DNA from 2 places in the Clostridium sp. AWRP genome. Region 2 is predicted to be linked to the other one. Evidence: riboswitches for the same ligand, from Rfam matches in the RefSeq annotation. Region 2 holds a riboswitch; the other holds the start of a gene.

Region 1 (12,554 bases), 650 kb from region 2:
GGTTACTATTTTATTAGTTATCGCTGTATTGATTGCTTCTATACCATTATTTACATTAAGAGGTGCTAAATTTGAGGGTTCAGATGATGCAGGAAGCGCAACTGTTTCACAGATTACAGGTAAAGAGTATCATCCGTGGGCTACACCTGTCATGGAACAATGGATTGGAGGAGAATTACCAGGAGAAGTTGAAAGCTTTTTATTCTGTGTACAAACAGGTATAGGAGTTGGTGTTGTAGCATTTTTAATGGGAAGATTTGTAGAAAGAAAAAAAATAGAAAATGAACAAATGGGGAATAAAGAAATAAAGAAATAAAGGTCAAGTAATATTTTAAATTAATAGTTAAGAATGAAGAATTAATAGTTAATGTAAATTTTTCCCGTTACACTACAAAAAATCTTTCGCTATTAATTCTTTATTATTAATTCTTAACTTGTGAAAGTTGAGTCTATGATTAATGGTGGAATAATCTCAAATTTGAAAATGCCATTACCATATCATAGTTGTTACAAGCTTTTATTACAATGTCATCTCTTATAGAACCACCTGGCTGGACAATATACTTTACACCGCTTTTAGAGGCTCTGTCTATATTATCTCTAAATGGGAAAAACGCGTCAGATCCTAAAGATACGCCTTGAAGTTTTGAAAGCCAATCCTTTTTTTCATCTAAAGTAAGTCTTTTAGGAATTTCAGTAAATACATCTTTCCATCCCATAGTTTCCTCAGGAGTTATGTCATCGCGGAGATACTGGTCTATTACATTATCCATTTCAGGTCTTTTAAGCCCTTCTTTAAAAGGCAGGGACAGTACCTTAGGATGTTGTCTTAAAAACCATATATCTGCCTTTGATGCAGCAAGTCTTGTACAGTGAACTCTTGACTGCTGGCCTGCTCCAACTCCAATTACTTGACCGTCTACTGCGAAACAAACTGAGTTAGATTGTGTGTATTTTAGGGTGATCATTGAAATTAGAAGATCTCTTTTAGCACTTTCTGGCATATTCTTATTATCTGTTACTATGTTTTTTAAAAGATTCTCTGTTATAACTGCGTCATCCCTTTTTTGTTCAAAAGTTACTCCAAATATCTCTCTTTTTTCCATTCCTTCTGGTTCATAATTTGGATCAATTTGAATTATACAGTAGTTCCCTTTTTTCTTTGTCTTTAAAAGTTCTAATGCTTCTTTGCTGTAGGATGGGGCAATTATTCCATCTGAAACCGATGCTTTAAGTATTTTAGCAGCAGATAAGTCAACTTCATCACTTATAGCTGCAAAATCTCCGTAGGAGGACATCCTATCTGCTCCTCTTGCCCTTGAATAAGCAACAGCTGCAGGGGAGAGTTCCATATCTGAAACTGCATATGCCTTTTTTAATATATCATTTAGAGGCACTGCAACTGCAGCACCTGCAGGACTTACATGCTTAAAAGAAGCAGCACTACAAAGTCCTGTGGCATTTCTAAGTTCCTTTACAAGTTGCCAGGAATTAAAAGCGTCCATAAGATTGATATATCCGGGTCTTCCATTCAATATTTTAAAGGGAAGAGAGCCTTTTTTTATATAAACTCTTGCAGGTTTTTGGTGTGGGTTGCACCCATATTTAAGTACAAATTCATTCATTTCCATTTATAAAATACCTCCATTTTAAATTTAAGCATAAAAAACCTGGGTAAATTATATAATTTACCCAGGCGGTCGATATCTTTTTAATCATGCTCCCTATGGTAAACTCCATTTCCGCCAGTTACATGATTATTTTATGCAATTTATTAAATTATATTATATTGAAAATGACATGTCAAACAAATTGTTGGAAAATTTATTTTAAGCTGTTATAAATCACTTGTAAATTATATTTCATGCTTTGAATGTAATTTTTATTATCTTCATTTCCTTCTATTGTATATATTTTTTCTGTTTTTGCTCCTACTTCTTGCATATATAATATTACTAGTTGAAAAGGAATTTGTCAATAAATACTAGAAACTTAGAAATCTGTTTATTTTTAGGAGTGTGATAGCAAAGTTAACATTGACAAGTTATGTTTGAATAGTTTACAGTAAAATTAAATAATTTGTAAAATGTTATAAAGGGGATAATTAAAAATGATAATATTTAATATACCCGGGAGAAGGAATATTACCATAAAAAATGTTATTTTTGATTTTAATGGTACTCTTGGACAAGATGGGATTTTAATTGACTCTGTGGGGGATAAATTAAAGGAGTTAGCAGGCAAAGATGTTAATATTTATATTATTACGGCAGATACTTATGGAACTGTAAAAAGGCAGTGCCAGGGTCTTCCAGTTAAAGTTAAAGTATTTAATAAAGAAGATTCATCTAAAGATAAAAAGTATATGGTTGAAAAGCTGGGATGTGATGTTACTGCATCTGTTGGCAATGGAAGAAATGATCTGGAAATGTTTAAAAATAGTATTATATCTATTTGTGTTATTGGGAGAGAAGGATGCTTTACTAAATCTTTGATAGAATCTGACATAGCAGTTACAAATATTTTAGATGCTATAGATTTATTGTTAAACAATGATAGAATTAGAGCTACACTTAGAACATAAGCGAAAGTAAAAAATAAAAGGAGGAAGACATATGTGGGTTGTACTCGGATATATAGCTGCTATTATATTAGTAAGCATATTAATATCAGTATTTTCAAATATTAAGTCAAATAATGAAATTAGGAGAAGAATAGAAAATGATTGGGGTGCAGAGGATGAAGAAAAATATACGGAAGATGACTTAAAGAGTACAGCTGAATACTTTAATAATAGAAAAGAAGTGGAAAAAGAAACAGTTTTTATTGATGAAATTACCTGGAAAGATCTTGATATGGATAGTATTTTTAAAAAAATAAATAATACAGAAAGTAGTCCAGGAGAACAGTATTTATATAATATGCTAAGAGAACCTATATACGATGAGGGGAAACTTAAACATAGAGATGAATTAATAAAATTTTTTCAAAATAATAGTAAGAATAGAAAAAGCATACAATATATTCTGGCAAAATTAGGGAAAAATAGGTCTTGTTTTATAACTGATTACTTTTACAATAGAGATAATAAGAGAAAGTCATTACTGCTTTACTATAGAATTTTGTCCTTAATCCCTTTTGTAGGTGTAGGATTAATATTTTTGAATCCATATATTGGACTCGCTACCGTCATATTGTCCTTTTCCTATAATATATTTGTATATTATAAAGAAAAAAATAGGATAAAGCATAAATTTGAATCCTTTATGTACATACTTAAAATAGTAAAATATGCTGGAGATATTTTGAAAGAAGATATAAAAGAGTTTAAAGATTACAATGAAAAATTAAGGGAATCTCTTAAAAAGCTAAGATCTATAAAAAGACTTTCTTTTGCTTCAAGAAATAATGGTACAGATGTAGGTATAATAGCTGAGTATACTAGCATGTTTTTACTTACGGATTTAATTAATTATGAAAAAATGTCAAATGCTCTTATGGAAAGAAGCAGTGAGTTTAAAGTAATATTTGAAGTAATTGGAACTATAGATAGCTGTATGTCTATTGCAGCTTATAGGGAAAGAATAAAAAATTATGTTACGCCAGAGCTTATTAAATGCAGAAGAAAGCAGGAAAATGTGAATGTGTTTAAAGATATAAGGCATCCCCTTATGGAAAAATCTGTGCCAAACTCCATAGAGATTTCAGATTCCATCTTAATTACAGGGTCCAATGCATCAGGTAAATCAACTTTTTTAAAAACAGTAGCTATAAATATTATTTTAGCTGAGACAATATATACCTGCCTTGCTTCAGAATTTAAATGCTGTTATTTCAAAATATATACATCTATGGCTTTGAAAGACGATATATTTAGCAATGAAAGCTATTATATAGTAGAAACTAAATCTTTAAAGAGAATTATAGATAATTTAAATGAGGATATACCTACTATATGTTTTGTAGATGAAATTTTACGAGGAACCAATACTGTAGAAAGAATTTCAGCTTCTTCTCAAGTGCTAAAATATTTAACTTTAAATAATTGTATATGCATTGCAGCTACCCATGATGTGGAACTTACTCATATACTTGAAAGATATTTTGAGAATTATCATTTTCAAGAAAGTATTGAAAATAATGAGATAAAGTTTGATTATAGAATCCATGAAGGAAGGGCTACCACTCAAAATGCAATAAAACTTTTAGGTATTTTAGGATATAATGATGCTATTGTAAAAAAGGCGCAGGATAAGGCAAACAGATTTTTAACTGAAGGTATATGGGAAGTAGAATAATTTCAATATTATATATAATTATAATAGTGAGCATTCAATTTACAATTGAATGCTTTTTGTATGCATTAATGCTTTTATGTTAAGTATTATTATAACGTTTTTATGATAATGTTTACAAATGGGTTGAACAATTGCTTAATTAGATGATATAATAACTATATCATAATAAAACACTATATTATGAAATAAAATGTTTTCTTATATAACTATATATAATGTTATGTTATGATTTGTTGAAAAATAATATAAGTCTTAAACACTGGGGGTATTTTAATGAAAAAACTAAAAAAAAGTTTAGTACTTATTCTGGTTTTAATTGTCACAACTATGGCAGCAGGTTGCGGCGGTAGTCAGAGCTCAAGTGAGAAAAAATCAGATTCCTCTGCAAAACAGGAGAAGGCAGTGACTTTAACTGTATCTGCTGCTGCAAGTTTAAAGGATTCTATGAATGAAATCAAACAGCTATATGCAAAAGATCATCCGAATGTTACTATTACATACAATTTTGGATCATCAGGAACTCTTCAACAGCAAATTGAACAGGGTGCACCAGCAGACGTATTTCTTTCTGCATCAACAAAACAGATGAATGCATTAAAGGATAAAAATTTATTAGTAAATGATACTATAGCTGATCTTTTAAAAAATGATGTAGTACTTATAGTACCTAAAAATTCATCTTCTAATGTTAAGAGCTTTAACGACTTAGCAAGTGATAAGGTCAAAAAAATAGCTCTTGGAGAATTTAAGAGTGTGCCAGCAGGACAATATGCCCAGCAAATACTTACGAATTTAAAGCTAATGGATAAGGTTCAGCCAAAGGCTATTTTTGGTAAAGATGTAAAAGAAGTTTTGACCTGGGTTGAAACAGGAAATGCAGATGCAGGTATTGTTTATAAGACAGATGCATTAATATCAAAGAAAGTAAACATTGTAGCTACGGCACCTGAAGACTCTCATAAGGCTGTAATATATCCAGCAGCTATAATTAAAGCTAGCAAAAATCCTACTCAAGCTAAAGATTTTCTTAAATTTTTATCAAGTGATAAAGCTAAAGCTGTATTTCAAAAATATGGATTTAAGCTTGGCAAATAATTTATTGTAATGGAGAGGATAAGTTTATGAATTTTGATGCTTCGCCTGTATGGATTTCGTTAAAGACTACCTTTACGGCTACATTTATAACTTTTTTTATAGGAATTGCAGTAGCTTATTTAATGGCAAATTATAATGGAAAGTTAAGAAATGTTTTGGATACTATACTTACCCTCCCACTTGTTCTGCCACCTACGGTGGCAGGATTCTTTCTACTCCTTATATTTGGAATAAATAGCCCTATAGGCAAATTACTTTCTAGAATTGGAATCAATATAATTTTTTCTTGGCCTGCTACAGTAATAGCAGCAGCTGTTGTAGCTTTTCCTCTTATGTATAAAACTACAAAGGCAGCTTTTGAGCAGATAGATAGAAATATTGTAAGTGCAGCAAGAACATTAGGAGTTTCTGAATGGAAAGTGTTTTGGAAAGTTGTACTGCCTCTTGCCTGGCCAGGTATAGGGGCAGCTACAGTTCTTTCCTTTGCAAGAGCTCTTGGAGAATTTGGAGCTACTTTAATGATAGCAGGTAATATACCTAACAAAACGGAAACTATTCCTATAGCTATTTATTTTGCAGCTGAAAATGGAGAGATGGATAAGGCTCTTATGTGGGTACTGTTAATAGTTGCAATCTCAACTATAGTCATTTTACTTATGAATTATTGGAATGACTATCAACAGAAAAATATATACGGTGTTAGGAGAAATTAAAAATGGGACTGTATGTAGATATTGAAAAGAAGTTACCAGGGTTTAGTTTAAAAGTAAAATTCAACAGTGAAAAAAATATAGTAGGACTTTTAGGAGCTTCGGGATCTGGTAAAAGCATGACACTTAAGTTTATTGCTGGATTAGATACGCCTGATAGGGGAAAAATAGTATTAAATGAAAAAGTACTATATGATTCTGATAAAAAAATAAATATTCCAAGTAGAAAACGAAAAGTGGGTTTCCTATTTCAAAATTATGCTCTGTTTCCCAATATGAATGTAGGGCAAAACATAGGGTTTGGATTGCAGGACATGGATAAAGACAAGAAAAATAGAATAATTTCTGAAAAAATAAATATGATGAACCTTAAAGGATTGGAGGGAAGATTCCCAAGTCAGCTTTCAGGAGGACAGCAGCAGAGGGTTGCTATTGCCAGAGCCCTTGCAATAGAGCCTGAGATACTTCTATTAGATGAACCTTTCTCTGCATTAGATACTCATCTGAGAAGTAAAATGGAAGAACAACTTATAAATATATTGTCTAGCTATAATGGACATACGGTATTTGTGTCCCATAATAGAGATGAGATATATCGTATTTGTAAAAATATAGCGGTAATTAATAAAGGTAAAGTAGAGGCTTTTGGTGATAGAGATTACATATTTAAAAATCCACCTACCATTTCAGCAGCACAGCTTACAGGATGTAAAAATATATCTAAAGTTGAAGTAATAGATGAACATACTATAGAAGCTGTAGATTGGGGATGTACTCTTAAAGTTAAGTATAAAATTGAAGGTAAGGTATCCTACATGGGAATTAGAGCACATTACGTGGAATTAGCAGATGGTAATAAAAGTGAAAACACATTTAAATGCTGTGTAAATCATATAAATGAAAGTCCTTTTACTGTTTCAATTTATTTGGACTGTATAGATGAGAAACCGTATACTAGGACTAAAAGTTTACTGTGGGAAATTCCAAAGGAAAATTGGGTTGCACTGAAAAAAATTAGCCAGCCCTGGAATATGTATATAGACAAAGACAATTTCTTTTTGATTGAATAAGAGCCACAAGATAGGGGTAAACTACAACTATCTTGTGGCTTTTATTTTGTTTAAATTAAAAACACTACAAAATATATTAAAAGGAAGGTAATTTAATATGAAAATCAGTGCAAGAAACCAGTTAAAAGGAAAAGTTTCTGAAATTAAAGAAGGAGCTGTAAATGGTGAGGTTATAGTAGACTTAGGAAATGGAACAACTATATGTTCAATTATTACAATGGAATCTATTAAAAATTTAGGAATTAAAGTTGGTTCTGAAGTTACAGCACTTGTTAAAGCTTCTTCAGTAATTATTATGGCTTAAGGTATTTTTAAAGAAATAATCAGATTATTTACTAAATTAGCAAGAAATGTTTATTGCATGACTTGCTAATTTTTTTATGTATTTCCATTTAGAAATGTAACTTCCTGTATTGTTATATACGATGAATTGTATAAGAATAATGTAAACTTTAATACATTTATATTTTTTATAATAAAAAAACAAAAAATAAAGGAAAATGGATATAGATGTAGAATTTATAAACAAATGAAGATAATATAGAAAAATATAATTAATAATTAAATCGACTTCAAAATTTAATTATAAGGGGGATAAATTTATGTCAAAAGTACTTATTGTTGATGATGCATCTTTTATGAGAATATCGCTAAAGACTATGCTGTCTAAAAATGGATTTGAGGTTGTTGGAGAAGCTAAAGATGGAGTTTCGGCGATTACTAAATATAAGCAATACAATCCTGATATTGTAACAATGGATATTACAATGCCTGATATGGATGGAATTGAGGCGCTTAAAAAGATCAAAGAGTATGATAATAAAGCTAAGGTTGTTATGATAACCGCAATGGGACAAGAAGTTATGGTTAAAAGGGCAATAGTTAGTGGCGCCAGGTCATTTATTGTTAAACCCTTTAAAGAAGATCAATTGGTTAAAGCACTTAATAAAGTATTATCAGTCTAAATAATAAAACTGGGGGTGGTAAATTGTGTCAGATAAAAGCTCAGATGATGTCATACTTGAATCCTATATATTTGAAACATCCCAGCTTATTGATCAACTTGAAACATTGATATTGGAAAATGAAAGTGGAAATTGCTATTCGGAAGAAACTATCAATGAGATATTTCGCATTATGCATACAATTAAAGGATCTTCCGCTATGATGTCCTATGAATATATTTCAAAGTTGGCTCACTCTATAGAAGATTTGTTTTATTTTCTCAGAGAAGAGAAACCTAAAGATGTAGATTATGAAAGTTTATCGGATTTGATTTTAAAATGTGTGGATTTTATAAAAGTGGAACTTGAAAAAATAAAAAATGGAGATAAAGTTGATGGCAGCTGTGATTCTATAATAGATAATAATAAGAATTTCCTTACAAAATTAAAAGATAGGAACTTTAAGGAGGATGTTAATAAGGAAAATGCGGGTGAGGCCAAATCAGCTATTAATGTATATGAGGCAGTTGTATTTTTTGAAGATGACTGTGAAATGGAAAACTTAAGGGCTTATACCGTAGTGGAAACTTTGAGAGAGTTTTCAGAAGAGATTAACTATATACCTAAGGATATAATGGAAAATGATGATACCTGTAAAACAATACATGAGAGCGGTTTTAAAGTATTCATAAAATCCAGTAAGTCTTATGATGAGCTTTCTGAAATTTTAAATCAGACAGTTTTTTTGAAAACCTTTAAACTTGAAAAACTGGAAAATGATGAACAGTTTCAGCAATCTACTAAATCTAATCAGAGAACAAACCTGTGTGTTGAAAATACGAAGGATAAATCAATAATTACACAAGATTTTATAAATGTAAAAGTGGACAAGCTAGATAAGTTGATGTATTTAGTAGAGGAAATGGTTATTGCTGAAGCTATGGTTACTCAAAATCCTGATTTGAGAGGAATGAAACTGAGTAATTTTGAAAAATCATCAAGGCAGCTTCATAAAATTACAAGTGAACTTCAGGATGTGATAATGTCTGTAAGGATGGTGCCTATATCTATAGTATTTCACAAAATGAATCGTATAGTTCGGGATATGAGTAAAAAGTTAAAAAAGCAAGTTCACTTAAAATTAATTGGAGAGGATACTGAAGTAGATAAAAATATAATTGAACATATATCAGATCCACTTATGCATTTGGTACGTAATTCTATTGATCACGGAATAGAATCAATAGAAGATAGAAAATGTTTTGAAAAAAGTGAAACTGGAACGGTTACTTTAGAAGCAAAAAATGAAGGAAATGACATTGTTATAATTGTAAAAGACGATGGTAGGGGATTAGATAAGAAAAGTATATTAGAAAAAGCTGTTTCAAATGGGATACTTAAGAAAAATCCAGAGGAAATGAGTGACAAAGAAATCTATAATTTAATCTTTATTCCTGGCTTTTCTACCAATGAAAATGTTACAGAATTTAGCGGAAGAGGGGTTGGTATGGATGTAGTAGTTAAAAATATTCAAAATGTAGGTGGATCAGTTTCAATAGACAGTTTGGAGAATAGAGGATCTATTACAACTATGAAAATACCTCGAACCCTTGCAATTATAGATGGTATGAATATAAAGGTAGGAAATTCATACTATACTATTCCTATTACATCTATAAAAGAACTTTTTAGTGTGGAAAAAAATAATGTAATTTCTAATATTAATGATGATGAAATGATAATGGTAAGAGGTGAGTGCTATCCTATTTTGCGTATACACAAATTATATAATATAACTACTAATATTGAAAATTTAGAAGATGGAATAATTATTATGGTAGAAAAAGACAATAGGGGACTGTGTATATTTGCAGATGAATTGATTGGACAGCAGCAGGTTGTAGTAAAGTGTTTACCTAATTATATAAAAAAAATAAAAAATATAGATGGACTTTCAGGGTGTACTCTTCTTGGAGATGGGAGTATTAGTTTAATACTTGATGTAGGTGAACTTGTAAATATGCTTGTCAAATAGATGCTTACAGTGAAAGGATGATGTAAATATGTCGGAAGTTGTAATAGATGATAGCTTAATGGAAGAAGAAGATACGCAAAAGAATAAATATCTTACTTTTACTCTTGAGAATGAATTTTATGGTATAGAAATTAAATATGTTATTGAAATAATAGGAATCCAGCCTATAAGTGAAATACCTGAACTTCCTGAATACATAAAGGGAATTATAAATTTGAGAGGCAAAATAATACCTGTAATGGATGTTAGGTTAAGATTTAAAAAGGAAGCAATGGAATATAACGACAGAACATGCATTATTGTAATCCAGATTGAAGATATTTCTGTAGGACTTATTGTAGATGGTGTCTCTGAGGTGATAGATATACCTGATTGTGAGATTGTAGACCCTCCAGAAATCAGCAAAATCAAAAATAAGTTTATAAAGGGTATAGGGAAAATTCAAAATAATGTAAAACTACTTTTAGATTGTGACAAGTTATTAAATCACGAGGACGCAGACAGTTTAAGTAATATTTAATATCAAAGGAGTGGATGGATTTGAAATTATTTAATAATTTAAAAATAAGTATAAGATTATTTATAGGTTTTACTTTAATTACAGCTATTGCATGTATAATTGGAATATTTGGATTAACAAGTATAAATAAGATAGATAATTTGGACTCTCAATTGTATGAAAATAGGGCAGTTCCCCTAGGAAAGTTGACTGAAATTACTTTATCTTCCGGGGATATAAGATCAAATTTAAAGGATGTAATCTTAGAAGATAACCAATCGGATATAAATCAATCTATAAATAAGGTAAATTCTTTTAGCTCCAATTTTGACAGACAATTAGATGAATTTTCAAAGTCAGTTTTAACTGATGCCGGAAAAGAGGCAGTTGAAAAGCTTAAATCCTCTAAAGCAAAATATATGGAAACAGCTAATGAAATTATGGAAATCTCCAAAAACGGAAATAACAAAAGTGAAATAAATTTACTTAATAGTAAGCTTAATACGGCACAGAATGATGTGGCAAATAGCTTAAAAGTTCTTATAAATTTAGAAGAAAATAGTGCCAAAAGTTTTTCAGAGAGCAATGATAAAACAGCAAGTGCAAGTGGAAAACTAATCATAATTTTTATAATTATAGGAATGGCTGCTGCTGCATTACTAGGAACAATTATTTCATTATCTATAATAAGGCCTATTAAAGAACTCATGGCATCTGCAAATAAAATTGCAAGCGGGGATTTAAATGTACATATAGATACTAGTGGAAAAGATGAAGTGGGAATACTTTCAAAGTCATTTAAAAAGATGTCAGATAGTTTGAATGAAGTTATAACTAATATTGAAGCTGCGGCAAATCAGGTAGCTGCCGGTGCAAAACAGGTATCAGATTCGGGAATAGCTCTTTCAGAAGGTTCTACGGAACAAGCAAGTTCTGTGGAGGAACTGACCGCTTCTGTGGAAGAGATTTCTTCACAAATAAAACTCAATGCAGATAATGCAGGCAAGGCAAATAAGTTGACTGAACACGTGAAAGTTAATGCAGTTAAGGGAAATTCACATATGGAGGAAATGCTTAAAAGTATGGATGATATAAATGCAGCTTCAGGTAATATATCCAAGGTTATAAAGGCTATAGATGATATTGCTTTTCAGACAAATATTCTGGCTCTAAACGCTGCTGTTGAGGCCGCAAGGGCAGGTAGGTACGGAAAAGGCTTTGCAGTAGTTGCTGAGGAAGTAAGAAATTTAGCCGCAAAATCACGGGATGCTGCAAAAGAAACTACTGCACTAATAGAAGATTCAATTAAGAAGGTGGATACAGGTACTAAGATTGCAAATGAAACTGCTGAAGCTCTTGGTGAAATTGTAGAAGGAGTTACAAAAGTAGCAGATTTTGTGGAAAGCATAGCAGTAGCTTCTAATGAACAGGCCACTGGTGCAGAGCAGATTAACAGCGGAATAATGGAGGTATCCCAGGTGATTCAAGAAAATTCTGCTACAGCTGAAGAAAGTGCATCAGCAAGTGAAGAACTTTCAAGTCAGGCAGATATTATGCTGGAACAAGTTGAGAAATTTAAAATAAGAAGAGTAAATTCTAGTTATGATAAAATGGAAAATATAAATCCAGAAGTGATTAATATGCTAAAAAATATGAAGTCAAAAAAGAAATATCACGGAAAAATTGATTTAGGTGATGAAGAATGTTAAATAATTCCAATAGGCAGTTATCTAGGTGTCTATTAAGTATTTTTAAATTATTATATTTACAGAAAGGAAAAGACAAATGGAGGCAAAAAAAATAAGGGTTCTAATTGTGGATGACAGTCTAGTGTTTAGAGAAGTTATATCCATGGGTATTTCTTCTGAACCATATATAGAAGTAGTAGCTAGAGCGGTTGATC
Region 2 (12,554 bases):
AAATGTACTCACAGGCTGGATCAGGGTAATCTCCCTCGTCAGGTTTTCTTTCCAATATTGATAGTTTACATATTCTTCTAAGTGCTTCTACTCTCGGGAAATGTCCAATTACTGTAACATTTTTTCCTATTATTTGTTCCTTTAACGATATAAATGAAGATTCATTAGGTTGTCCATTTATATCACCGGGATAAATTTTAGAAACATTATTTTCAGTATTTATTGCAGAATTTATTGCTGCTAATCCAAGTGCAGCCTCGTAATTGTTCCAGGACTTTACATACCTGGCTATTTCACAAACCCTCATTCCTGCTATATGCTCAGGAATGCTTACCTTACCATACACTTCTAAAGGTCTCATTGCCATGCCAATCCCCTCGGACTCCACCAAAAACCAATTTACTCCCATTAAACACCTCTTTATTCTTATATTTTCTGGTATCGTTGAAATAAGATCATTATATATCTCCCACATAATTTGTCCCCCATTGTTGTTGCTAATTTCCATGTATTAAAAAGGATTACTTGATATTTGTTTTACCTTATCTTTGGGAATTTTAACCATGAGTGCCCCGTTATTAAAAAATTCATGTCTACCACCTTCTTTGATTAACTTCCATACTTTATTACGTTCTGTAACTACAGTACCTGCAAGCATATTAATACCATACTTATATAAGCACTTAGTCATAGGTGTACTAGGTCCTACAACAGTAACGTATGCATTTTTACTAAGCTGAAGAAGTCTCGGTAAGGTTTTATTTATTAAAGTAGTTCCTGTTATAAACACAAATTCCTGCTGGGGTAATAAATATTCACAGGATGGATCTGGGAAATCTCCCTTTTGTGGAATTCTTTCAAGTATGGAAAGTTGACATATCTCAGCCAAAGGTTCAAGATCCGGGAAATGTCCTATAACAGCTACTTTTTTTCCCTTTATTTTATCTTTCATGTATTCAAAGTCATTAATATTGGGTTGTTGACTTATCTTAATGCCACCAAATGTTTCTACATTATAGGGAGTATTAATTACAGAATTAATTGCTGCTAATCCTAAAGCTGCTTCATAATTACTCCAAGATTTTATAAGTTTTGCCACCTCATAGACTTTCATTCCAACCACATTACCCGCTATCTGCAAATAGGAACTTCCCTCTTTAGGCGTCATTGCCATCCCTGTTCCAACAGATTCCACTAAAAACCAGTTTAATCCTGCTACAAAATCCTTTATAACTAAATCCTTAGGTATTAATTCTATTAACTCATCATATATTTCCCACATAATTGCTCCCCCATTTTTATATTAGTTATATTTAATTCATACTGCTTGTCTTTACATTAGTTAAAATATTTACTTTTGTTTTAATACTCATTTAAATTGGATTTTCACAATTTAGTATTTCTTTAACTTCATTATCCTTTAATTCATATTCAAAGAAATTTTTGTAAAAATATTTTGTTTCTTTTGCAATATCAATATCTTCAAATTTTTGTGGATATATGTTCTTAGCCATCCACAATAATTGCAGTGCTGATTCTGTTCCAAGTCTTGCCCATGAAAAAACACCGCTAGGACTTACAAATACTTTATTGTCTTTTACCGCCTTTAATTGCTTCCATGAAGGATTTTTTGCTACTTTACTTTTTTTAAGATTACCATCTACTATTATCTCATCTGGATTCCACTTAAGCATTTGCTCCATGGAAACTTCTTTATATCCATCTATCTCATTAGCTGCTTCATTTATTGCTCCTACCATATTTATAGTTTCATTTTGAGGCATGTTTTTACCCCATACCGAAATACTTTCATTTTGCACAGATAAATAAATTACCTTAGGTCTTTCATTTTCAGGTATTTTAGAAGTTATAGAAGATACTTTACTTATATTTTTGTTAAAATAATCTTTATACTGTTCTGCTTTCTTATATTCATCTTCTCCTAGCACTTTACCTGTTATAACAACACTATTTATTATGTCTTCTATGCTATTATGTTTATAATCAATCATAACTACAGGTATACCTGCTTCTTTAACTTTTTGTATACTGTCGCCTTTACGTAAAAATGCTACATCTGGTTTAGACTTTACTAATTGTTCAATATTAGTGGTTTGTCCATTAAATGGGTAAGATATATTTTTAAGTTGTGGATACAATTTAATAGCCCAAGGATAATATTTTTTGATAGCCGGAGATGTTGCAACTATTTTATTGTTTTTACCACTAACTGTAAAAAGTGCATTGCAAAATCCAGGCCAAGAAGTTGCCACTTTAGTAACCTTCACAGGAACCTTAACCGAATTTCCATCCATGTCTACAATAGTTTTAGTACTTTGTGATTTTTTATTTGAACTTGCACTTGGAGATGAACTCTTATTTTCACAACCCATAAGACCTGTAACTAAAATCATGCATGCAATAATTAATACAGTAATTAGATTGTTTGTTTTTAATTTTTTAAACATATTTACATTCATTCCCTTCGATTTGCTTAAGCCACAAAACATAATGAAATTTTGTGGCTTTTACAAAAATTGAATTGATTACACTTTAATTTTAGGTAATATATAAAATCCATTGCTTCCACCTAGAATTCCATATTCATAATAAAATCCTTCAGTACTGTCAGAAAATAAATCTGGTCTCTCCATATAATTTCTAGCTACTGCCATTACTCTTGCCCATTCAAAAGGATTTGCTGGATTATTTTTCATCATATCTGTATTAATAAATGGTGTAAATGGAAGTATAGATGAAGAATCTACATCTAGCTTTTTTAGAATCTCCAATCCCCTTGCATCATCCTCTTCTGTTTCTCCAAATCCTACAAGAAATCCACTCCATATCTTTAGTCCAAGTTCTTTAGCTGTATTTAAAGTATATAAACGATCCTTTAAAGTATCTCCTCCTGGTCTAAATTTCTTATATATTTCTTCATTTGGAGATTCTAAACCACAGAGATAGCCATCCATTCCTGATTTTTTCAAATTTTGAATACTTTCTTTATCAATAGCTCCAAAAAGCCCATACACTTCCATGTTAGAATTTTCTTTAACTGATTGTACATATCTATAGTAATGCTGTGGCACTTTATATCCCATCCAACCTGAAGGCATAAATACCCTATCCACACCTGCCTTAACAAGTTTTTTTGTACAATTTTCTACTTCTTCTAAACTCCTCTCTCCATAAAAGTTAGGATTCACCGTTTTGAAGCTCTTCCATTTACAATGCCTACAAGCAGGTTTTGTAGTGCAACCGCTATTAATCACATTGGGGGAACAATAAACTTTTTTCTTTGTCCTAGCTATTTCCTGTGCTCTCTGAAATAAAGTACTAGGTTCTAATTCAAATAGATCCTTTAAAACATTATTCATTATCAATTACCCTCTCTTTTTATTAAGGATTCAAATGATCTAGTATTTTTTTAGTTTCTTCATCCGTAAGGTTATATTTAAAAAATTTTGAATAAAATTGTTTAACTTCTTTCGTCATATCTAAATCTTTAAACTTATCTGGATGAAGTTGTTTTGCCATCCACATAACCATCAATATCTTCTGAACCCCTGAATCCCAGAAAAAAACTCCTGTAGGTACAATATAAACTTTATTATTTGCTACTGCAGAAATCTTTTTATACCGATAATCATTTTCTTTATAACACTTTCTGCTGGTTCATTTCCTAAAGAACCTGCATGATCAACAAATATATATTGAGGGTTCCATTGAATTAGCTGTTCAATTCCAACCTGAGTCTGATTGGCTCCTTCTACATCCTTATTTACACATTTACCACCTGCCAAGTTAATCACTTCTGGAATATCTGTATCCTTTCCTGAAGTCCACAACAGCTTTTGATTAGAAAAATATACTGTAGGCTTTTCAGTATCTGGAATTTTTGAAGTAATATCTGTTACCATCTTTAGTTTTTCATCAAAATATTCACAATATTGTTCTGCAATTTTTTCCTCCTTGGTTCCAAGAACTTTTGCATAAAATGTAACCATTTTCTTTGTATCCTCTAATTTCCCTGTGGATACTGAAGGTACACCTACCATTTTAGCATCATTAATTTTTTGTATTTCGTCTGGTTTTGAAAAATGAAATACAACATCTGGTTTATACTTCATAAGTTCTTCTACATTTAATTTGGAGTGAACATTAGGAATTCCATGTACTTGATTCAATCGCTTATATATCTTATTTGACCAAGGCCAACCGCTAATATGATAATCTCCATCTGCTACAATCTTATCTTCATCTCCCAATAAAACTACTTTTTCATAAGCTGGACCAAATGTTACAGCTATTTTGTTTACCTTATTAGGAACAACTACAGTAGATCCATCTAAATTTGTAATACTGCGTGTGCCGTTATTATTTTGAACATTATTTGTAGATTGTGAAGTTGCTTTTGTTGAAGACTTTTGTTCTCCCATCTTAAATTTAAGTTATCCCTGTCAGCCATTGTTTTAATGAATAAATCGCTCATCTCTTCTTTTGAATCCTTTGTTACAAGTGTTCCTCCTTCCATTAATTTATTACTGATTGTTGAGTAAAGCATTAACATCACTGTCAGTAAGTTTATAATGATAGAAGTTAGAGTAAAATTCCTTGATGAGGCCATTTAAATCTATATTTTGAAATTTATCTGGATACAATATTTTAGCAGTCCATGGTATTCCAAGTATCATATTCACACTTGGGGACCTATCATACCAATTGAAAGGATCATTAGGCACCAAATACACCTTATGATTTTTGACAGCCTTAATACCCTGCCATACAGGATCAGAGTAAACACCCTTGTAAAAGCTAGCATCTGTGGCTATAATCACATCTGGATCCCACTTTAGTACCTGCTCTGAAGATACTTCAACCATACCCATTTTATCTAATGCAACCTGTGCCACATTAACCCCACCACAAATATCTATAGGTTGTGTATGCATAGATTGAGCTGGAGCAGTTTGCAAGCCTTTTGAGCCTTGCGCATAATAAACTTTTACTTTTTGATTATCCTGAATAGTAGCTGCCACACTTTTAGTCTGGTTTATTACCTTATTATAGAATGATATTAATCTTTCAGCCTGCTGATTTTCCCCGAGAACCTTCCCCATAAATTTTATATAGTTTGGAAAGTTCACAAAAGTTACAGTATCAGTTGCACCTACAACTGGTATACCCCCTAGCTTCTGCTGGTCTTCTTCTGCATCCCTTTTTATTATATCCACGGATTGTGCATTAGTACGCCCTCCCTCAATTATTACATCAGGTTTCAGGGCCATATATTTTTCATAATCACCTTTGGTGGTACCATACCATCCTCCTACAATAGGTAATTTCTTATATTTATCTGGCATATACTTACCTGTCATTTTAAAATTCCATCCCATCAGTTTGTCAGGAGCAAGCATATACGTCATCATTGTAGTTGGCGGATTAATAGATAAAACATTTTTAACATCTGCAGGTATTTTAACGCTTCTATTAGTCATGTCCACTATTTGAACTTTATCTGTTTTAACCGAATTACTGCTACTTTTAGCAGAACATGCCACAAATATAGAGCTAATAAACGTCGCAGCTATAATAGCCATTGTAATTTTTTTGTTGCTAAATTTGTATTTCACTCTTATATTCCTCCTTTGAATATTACCCTTTACTTCCTTAACATTGCTCCATTTAGGATCATTCAAAATTAATTTTGTATTATTAACACCCCCCATAAAAATAACATCTGGATTCCACTGTTAATCAGTTTGTAAACCTTTAGGTCATTCAGCATAATAAACCTTTACTTTCTATTCAGCTGGTATATTTGAAACTTTATTCTCTACTTATTTCCTTACATTATTATAAAAAGATATCAACTTGTCTGCCCTTTGCTTTGCTCTTAAAACCTTTCCCATAAATGTATTGTATGGGACAAAATTTGGGGTATCCAAATCATGCACAACTACCACAGGTATGCTTCCAAGTTTTTGCTGCCTCACCTTAGTTATAGAATTATTTTCAGAGTTGTTCATAACTATATCAGGCTTCATGGATATATATGTCTCGTAATCGATATCATTTTTATAAAGCAAAAAAACGCCCAGACATTTATCGCCCAGGCGCTCGGCTTTGTCCTAAATTAGTATTACACTCCCTGTGGTTAATTCCACTTTCGCCAGTTATGTAATAACATTTATTACAAATTTAATACATTTATATTATATTATAATTTTGTTTAATTTGCAACGTAACATAGCAAATCATGTCATAAAATTATATATTATATTGTGTTTAATTACTTTATAATTATTTATATACTTTTAATTTGAAATCACAGGCACACAAGCTTTCATCTCTTCTCCATTCGAATTGGGTATGCTAACAATCTTTACATCAATACCATATGCTTCTTTAAGCATATCCTCTGTAACAACTTCATCTACATTACCTACTGTAAATACATTGTTTCTTTGCATAAACGCCACTTTCGTAGAGCATATAAATGCATGGTTAGGATAATGTGAAGTCATAACAACTGCTAGTCCTCTTTTAGAAAGCTTTTTTATTTGATCCAATACTCTAATTTGATTTCCAAAGTCCAAATTAGAAGTTGGTTCATCCATTATGAGCATTTTAGGACATTGTGCAAGTGCCCTGGCAATTAAAACCATTTGTCTTTCCCCACCGCTTATTTCTGTATATATTTTGTCTTTTAAATAGGATATATTTAAGATATCTATAGCCTCCTCAGCAATATCTTTATCCTCTTTTGAAGGAGAAGAAAACATTGAAAGATGAGCAGTTCTGCCCATCAATACTACATCAAAAACTTTGTAGGGAAAAGGAGGGGTATGAGCCTGTGGTACATACCCAATGCTTTTAGCCAACTGTTTTCTAGACCAGTTATGTATATTTTCTCCATCTAAGAGTATTTCCCCACCTTTAAGCTTTAAAAAACCCAATATAGTTTTAAAGAAAGTAGTTTTACCTACACCATTTGGCCCCAATAGACACAATATTTCTCCTGAGCTCACACTCATGGATATATCTTTTACAACAACTTTTGTATTATAACCGCAACTAACATTTTTTATTTCTAACTTCATACCCGTCCTCTCCTCCTTTTATCAAATTATGTCATTTAGAACGTTTCTATTTTAGTCTAAAGTGCCACCAAGCTTTGTATAAGTAGTTCCATAAAATTTTTGATAAAAATCATCTACTTCTTTTGTTATGTTTGTATCTTTAAATACTTCAGGATTTGTTTTTGTATTTAACCACATTATTCCTAAAATTGTCTGTGGACAAGGCATATCCCATGAACTCATTTTTGAAGATATCAAATAAACTTTTTTATTTTTCACAGCATTTATATTTTTTAAACCATCATTATTAAGTACATCCTGAGGTTTTACTCCAGAATATTGTGTAAGAATTATTATATCAGGATTCCAGCTAATTAACTGCTCTGCAGATATTTCACTCCACTTAGCACTTTTACTTAAAGAACCTGCCACATTTATTCCACCCCCTAACTCAATCAATGAGTTTTGAAACATATTCTTTCCTGGAGTTAAATACATACTTCCTCCTGCCATATATACTTTAGGCTTATTTCTTTGATCTACACCTTTAAGTTTATTATTAATAAAATCTAACTTTTGTGTATAATAATCCATAAATTCATCTGCTTTTTTTTCTTTACCAGTAACTATTCCTAAATTTTTCACAGTAGATTTTAATTCATCAAGGTTCTCTGCATTTACAACAAAAACCTTAATGTTTGCTTTTTCAAGATTTGGTATGACTTGTTTGTTCTTTTTTTGTATAAAAACAATATCTGGTTTAGCAGCTGCTACTTGTTCCACATTTAACGCATTAGCATCTTTAGTAGCAGACGATTTACTTGCACCTGGCTTTGGTGAAGAACCTAATGGGTCTTTTACAATTTTTCCATCTGCACCTAAAATATTATTTTGCTCCCCTAAAGCACATAATATCTGTGTTGCTATAGGATAAGCACTTAATACCTTTTCAGCTGGCTTGGACAGTTCTACTTTTCTTCCTAATCCATCAGTAACAGTAATCTTTTTATTACTATCTGCCGTTATACTTGTAGAAGTTGTGCTTTTTCCACAAGCTCCAAAGGTACATACTATTAGCAATAAAATTAAAATTTTAGATATTTTTTTCATTTTTTCTTCCCCCCATGATTTTTTTAACTTATATTTTTCTTCAACCTTACATCATTTTGTTGTAAAATTCGAAGAATTTTATCTTCCATAAAATTTCTATTATTTTCATCAATTCTAATTACTTGTACATCTTCTCTCTTTGCTATTTTCTGTACAAAATCCCCATCACATTCTTTTAATACTCCTATAACAGGCTTATCACTATTAAGTATTTTAAAAATGATATCTTTGAACAATGGTGCATTTTCTTCCATAAATCCTAATTCATCAAGTACTATTAAATCTCTGTTATATAAGCTTTTTAAAAGTACATCCTTAGATATAACATTAAATACGTCCATATCTATATACATTTTTTCTTTTTTTACATCATATCTGCCCATAATATAATTATCATTCACGTTATAAAGTGAAATAACTTTAAAAATTTTCATTCCTTCTGTAAACTCTTTTTCTTGAATAAATCCGCCTATAGAACAATCTATATTTTTAATAACTTTTTCTAATAATGTAGATTTACCTATCCCCTTCTCACCAGTGAAAAAAATTTTTTTCATATCCATCCTCTCCTTCCTTTAATCAAAAGATAAATAAAAAATGGTGCTCCAATTAATGATGTGAGAATTCCTAATGGAATCTCCACAGAAAAGGCACATCTAGCTACGTCATCAACTAATAAAAGGAATGTACCCCCAATCAACAAGGAAGCAGGCAATAAGACTTTAAAATTAGGTCCCACAAACATTCTTGCTATATGAGGTATTACAAGTCCTATCCAGCCAATGATACCACTGATTGATACAGCTCCAGCAGTAATTAGAGTTGAACAAAGTATTATAACTATTCTTAACTTTGAAGTATCTACACCTAAAGATTTTGATTCTTCATCACCAAAGGAAAGTACATTAAGTTTCCACCTCAATAAAATTAATGGTATAATTCCTATTATAAATGGTACCGATAATATTTTGATGTCTTTCATAGTAACAGAAGATAATCCTCCCATCAAATAAAAAGTTATAGCTGGAAGTTTATCATAGGGATCAGCCACATATTTCGTTATAGAAATAAAAGAAGAGAATAAAGCTGAAACAACCATACCTGTAAGCACAAGTATTAATGTAGCATTATTACCTCTTCCTATAATTATACTTATTAAATAGGTTATACTAACTGCTGCAAGTCCAAATAGAAATGCTGAAATCTGTATACCAAAACTGTTAAATGACAAAAGTATTCCAAATGCTGCACCAAATCCCGCACCAGAAGAAGCTCCAAGTATATCTGGAGATACCATTGGATTTTTGAATAAGCCCTGATATGCAGAACCAGCTATAGCTAAGCCTGCTCCAACTAGTAATGCCGACAAAATTCTAGGAATCCTGACGTTAAATAAAACTGTGCTAATAGTTGCATATTTTGAATTATCCATTCCTGAAACATTTGATAATATAACATTAAAAAATTGTGATACTGATATAGGATATCTGCCTATAGCTAAGGAAATAAAAAAAGAAAGTATTGGTAACAAGGCAATAATTATCATAATATACGTTGTTCTTGATTTCTTCTGCTTTGATTTTGACATAGATTTTTCAGACGAATTAGCCAGTTTCATTTCTTCTAGCATATACTTGTCCTCCCTTTAAACTATAATTAGCTGTCTTACAAAAATTATTTTTTATTGTTTGGCATTTAATAATTTAATTCTTTGTTATAAGTTCGATGGGACAGCGCAGCTCAACTTCGACTTTATCTCCTGCTTCATATCCATCAACATTTCCCGGTATGCATAAATGAGCATTTGCATAAATCAATCCTTCAACAACAGGTTTGTCACGGCCAATTACTGGCGTACCTTCATACTGCCCGTCCTCATATTTTACAATAATACGTACATAAAAATCGAATGGGTGCTTTGATACAATTGGTTTTGTAAGAACTACTTGTAACCTTTGCGGCTTTATGGTTGGTTGAAAAAGATATTTATTAATAAGGGGCATAACATACCAATCTACCGTGTACTCGGCTCCAATTGGTGGCCCTACGATGCCAATTACAGGCTTTCCATAAGCGGCTGTAAATGAAGTATGTTTGCCTGGTCCATGTTCTACTTCATGAGCTAGTACTTCTCCTACTTCTTCTAACATTTTTATATTATAGTCCTCAGTACCTTTTGATGATCCTCCATTGATTATTACAATATCCGCCTTTTTTAAAGCATCAAGAAGTGTATTTATAATTTTTTTAGGATCATCTGGAACGATATCATAAACTAGCGGTTGTCCTCCCCAAAGAACAACTTTTGTTCTCATCATTATACTATTAGACTCAACATTTTTACCTAATGGTAATGGTTTTCCTACAGGAACCAATTCATTACCTGTAGGTATAATAGCTACTACAGGTTTTTGGAGCACATCAATCTTATCAATTCCCCCCATAGCAAGTATTTCAAGATGAGATGGTGTAAGTAACGTATGGGACTTTACAAGCACATCACCTCTTCTCATTTTTTGTCCTATAGGCTGGGTGAGCTCTCCTTTTACTGAGGGTGCTTTTAATATTTTTATGTTACCTGATTTATCTATTTCAACTTCTTCTATTTTGATAACGGTATCATAATCCTTTTTAATGCCAATTCCAGTATTTGCGAAATCATATTGTACTCCTCTTTTCCAGCTAGAAGTATCAGGTATTCCATTCTGAAAATCATGGTAATATACAGATATGCCGTCTAGCCTACTAGTAAGACTATTAGGAAGTGTATTCATAGATACAATGTCGTAAGCACACACTCTTCCTAATCCATCAATTAGAGATACTGTTTCTATTCGTGATTTTAGGTCACACCTTTCCATTATTCTCTTTAGAGCCTCATTTCCAGGTAGTGATATATGTTCCTCATTTTCACTTTTCATTAATTACCATCCCCCCATTACTATCATAATTTATGTAAGTATTTTACAAACAAAAGCGCCCAGACATTTTATAGCCCAGGCGCTCGGCTCTGTCTTAACTTAATATTACACTTCCTATGATCAATTTCTATTTTGTCAGTTACCTAAATAACATTTATTACAAGTTTAACATATTTACATTATATTATATTCTTATTAGGTTTGCAATAAAACATGACAAAATATAATATAAAGTATATTTTATATTTTGTTTCAAGTACATTATGTTATATTTTATACTGTTTAGTCTTAAAATCAATTGTATAATAAAGATTATTATATTATAATGAATATAGTAAATTATTGTACCATTAAATCCATGTTTCACCCCAAAGTTGACTATATTCTGTAAATTAATACATATTATAATGGATTTTTATGGTACTCAGCTATAGGTAAATATTTTAAGAAGGATGTGTTAACTCATGAAAAAACTAAAATTCATACTTATCACTGTTTTTGCAATTATTTTTTTAATAACCGGATGTAATAATGGTGATACATCAAAAAAAGCAAGTGAAAAAAGCACACAGACGAAAACGATTACCGATACTGCTGGACGAAAAGTGGACGTGCCCCTAAATATTAAAAAGATAGGAGATTCCTGGCAAGCTCATAATGAGGTTCTATGTATTTTAGGCCAAGGAAATAAAATTGTTGCCACCATTCTCACAGAAAAGGGAAGACCATGGCTCTACAAAGTAAATCCTCAAATGAAAAATGCAGTGACAGCATTTACTTCAGACGGTGTCAATACAGAAGAACTTATAAAAGCAAAACCTGACATTGTATTTACACCACTAAATGATAAAAATGCAAATAAAATATCAGATTCAGGAATTCCAACTGTAGAATTAAGCTTTACTGATTTTAATAGTTTAAAAAAGTGCGTTAAACTTACAGGTGATATTTTAGGATCAGACTCAAAGAAAAAAGCAGATGAATATGTATCCTATTTAGATGGCAAACTCAGTACTATAACCAGCATAACATCTAAAATACCTAAGGAACAAAAACCTAAAGTTCTCCATGTAACTTCACTTTCACCAATAACCGTAGATGGAAACAATACAATAATTAACTCCTGGATAGAAGCAGCTGGTGGAATAAATGCAGCTTCAGAAGTAAAAGGAAATAATAAACAAGTATCCATGGAACAAATATTAAAATGGAATCCAGACATTGTAATATTAAGCAGCAATACATTAATGAAAGTAAGTAATGGTAAAAAAAATATAAACAATTTATTAAATGACCCTTCCTGGCAAAAAGTAAATGCTGTTAAAAATTCAAAAGTATACTTCAATCCAGATGGAGCTTTTTACTGGGATAGATACAGTGCAGAAGAAGCATTACAAATACAATGGGCAGCAAAAATCATACACCCGAATAAATTTTC

Evidence for each region. Region 2 has a riboswitch for ZMP and ZTP ahead of DMR38_RS08525 (hypothetical protein). Riboswitches for the same ligand answer to the same signal wherever they lie in the genome.
Region 1: linked by a shared signal. The riboswitch ahead of DMR38_RS11465 (phosphoribosylaminoimidazolecarboxamide formyltransferase) and the one ahead of DMR38_RS08525 (hypothetical protein) in region 2 are both predicted to bind ZMP and ZTP.

What each region holds. Positions count from the first base shown of each region.
Region 1 is NZ_CP029758.2:2,471,846-2,484,399, reverse strand. Features, by position in the region: gene DMR38_RS11470 (energy-coupling factor ABC transporter substrate-binding protein) at 1-316, shown strand, start outside; gene DMR38_RS11465 (phosphoribosylaminoimidazolecarboxamide formyltransferase) at 456-1,631, opposite strand; ZMP/ZTP riboswitch at 1,684-1,763, opposite strand; partial or broken gene DMR38_RS22300 (ABC transporter substrate-binding protein) at 1,825-1,941, opposite strand; gene DMR38_RS11455 (HAD family hydrolase) at 2,111-2,584, shown strand; gene DMR38_RS11450 (DNA mismatch repair protein MutS) at 2,616-4,298, shown strand; gene modA (molybdate ABC transporter substrate-binding protein) at 4,572-5,393, shown strand; gene modB (molybdate ABC transporter permease subunit) at 5,420-6,106, shown strand; gene DMR38_RS11435 (sulfate/molybdate ABC transporter ATP-binding protein) at 6,109-7,173, shown strand; gene DMR38_RS11430 (TOBE domain-containing protein) at 7,271-7,477, shown strand; gene DMR38_RS11425 (response regulator) at 7,776-8,138, shown strand; gene DMR38_RS11420 (chemotaxis protein CheA) at 8,164-10,152, shown strand; gene DMR38_RS11415 (chemotaxis protein CheW) at 10,181-10,672, shown strand; gene DMR38_RS11410 (methyl-accepting chemotaxis protein) at 10,693-12,360, shown strand; gene DMR38_RS11405 (chemotaxis response regulator protein-glutamate methylesterase) at 12,437-12,554, shown strand, end outside.
Region 2 is NZ_CP029758.2:1,823,963-1,836,516, reverse strand. Features, by position in the region: gene DMR38_RS08555 (DUF364 domain-containing protein) at 1-475, opposite strand, end outside; gene DMR38_RS08550 (DUF364 domain-containing protein) at 512-1,282, opposite strand; gene DMR38_RS08545 (ABC transporter substrate-binding protein) at 1,374-2,468, opposite strand; gene DMR38_RS08540 (radical SAM protein) at 2,547-3,380, opposite strand; gene DMR38_RS22120 (hypothetical protein) at 3,403-3,555, opposite strand; gene DMR38_RS08535 (ABC transporter substrate-binding protein) at 3,621-4,442, opposite strand; gene DMR38_RS08530 (iron ABC transporter substrate-binding protein) at 4,545-5,636, opposite strand; gene DMR38_RS08525 (hypothetical protein) at 5,844-6,092, opposite strand; ZMP/ZTP riboswitch at 6,107-6,193, opposite strand; gene DMR38_RS08520 (ABC transporter ATP-binding protein) at 6,321-7,106, opposite strand; gene DMR38_RS08515 (ABC transporter substrate-binding protein) at 7,158-8,195, opposite strand; gene DMR38_RS08510 (nucleoside-triphosphatase) at 8,219-8,752, opposite strand; gene DMR38_RS08505 (iron ABC transporter permease) at 8,749-9,825, opposite strand; gene DMR38_RS08500 (molybdopterin molybdotransferase MoeA) at 9,899-11,116, opposite strand; gene DMR38_RS08495 (ABC transporter substrate-binding protein) at 11,581-12,554, shown strand, end outside.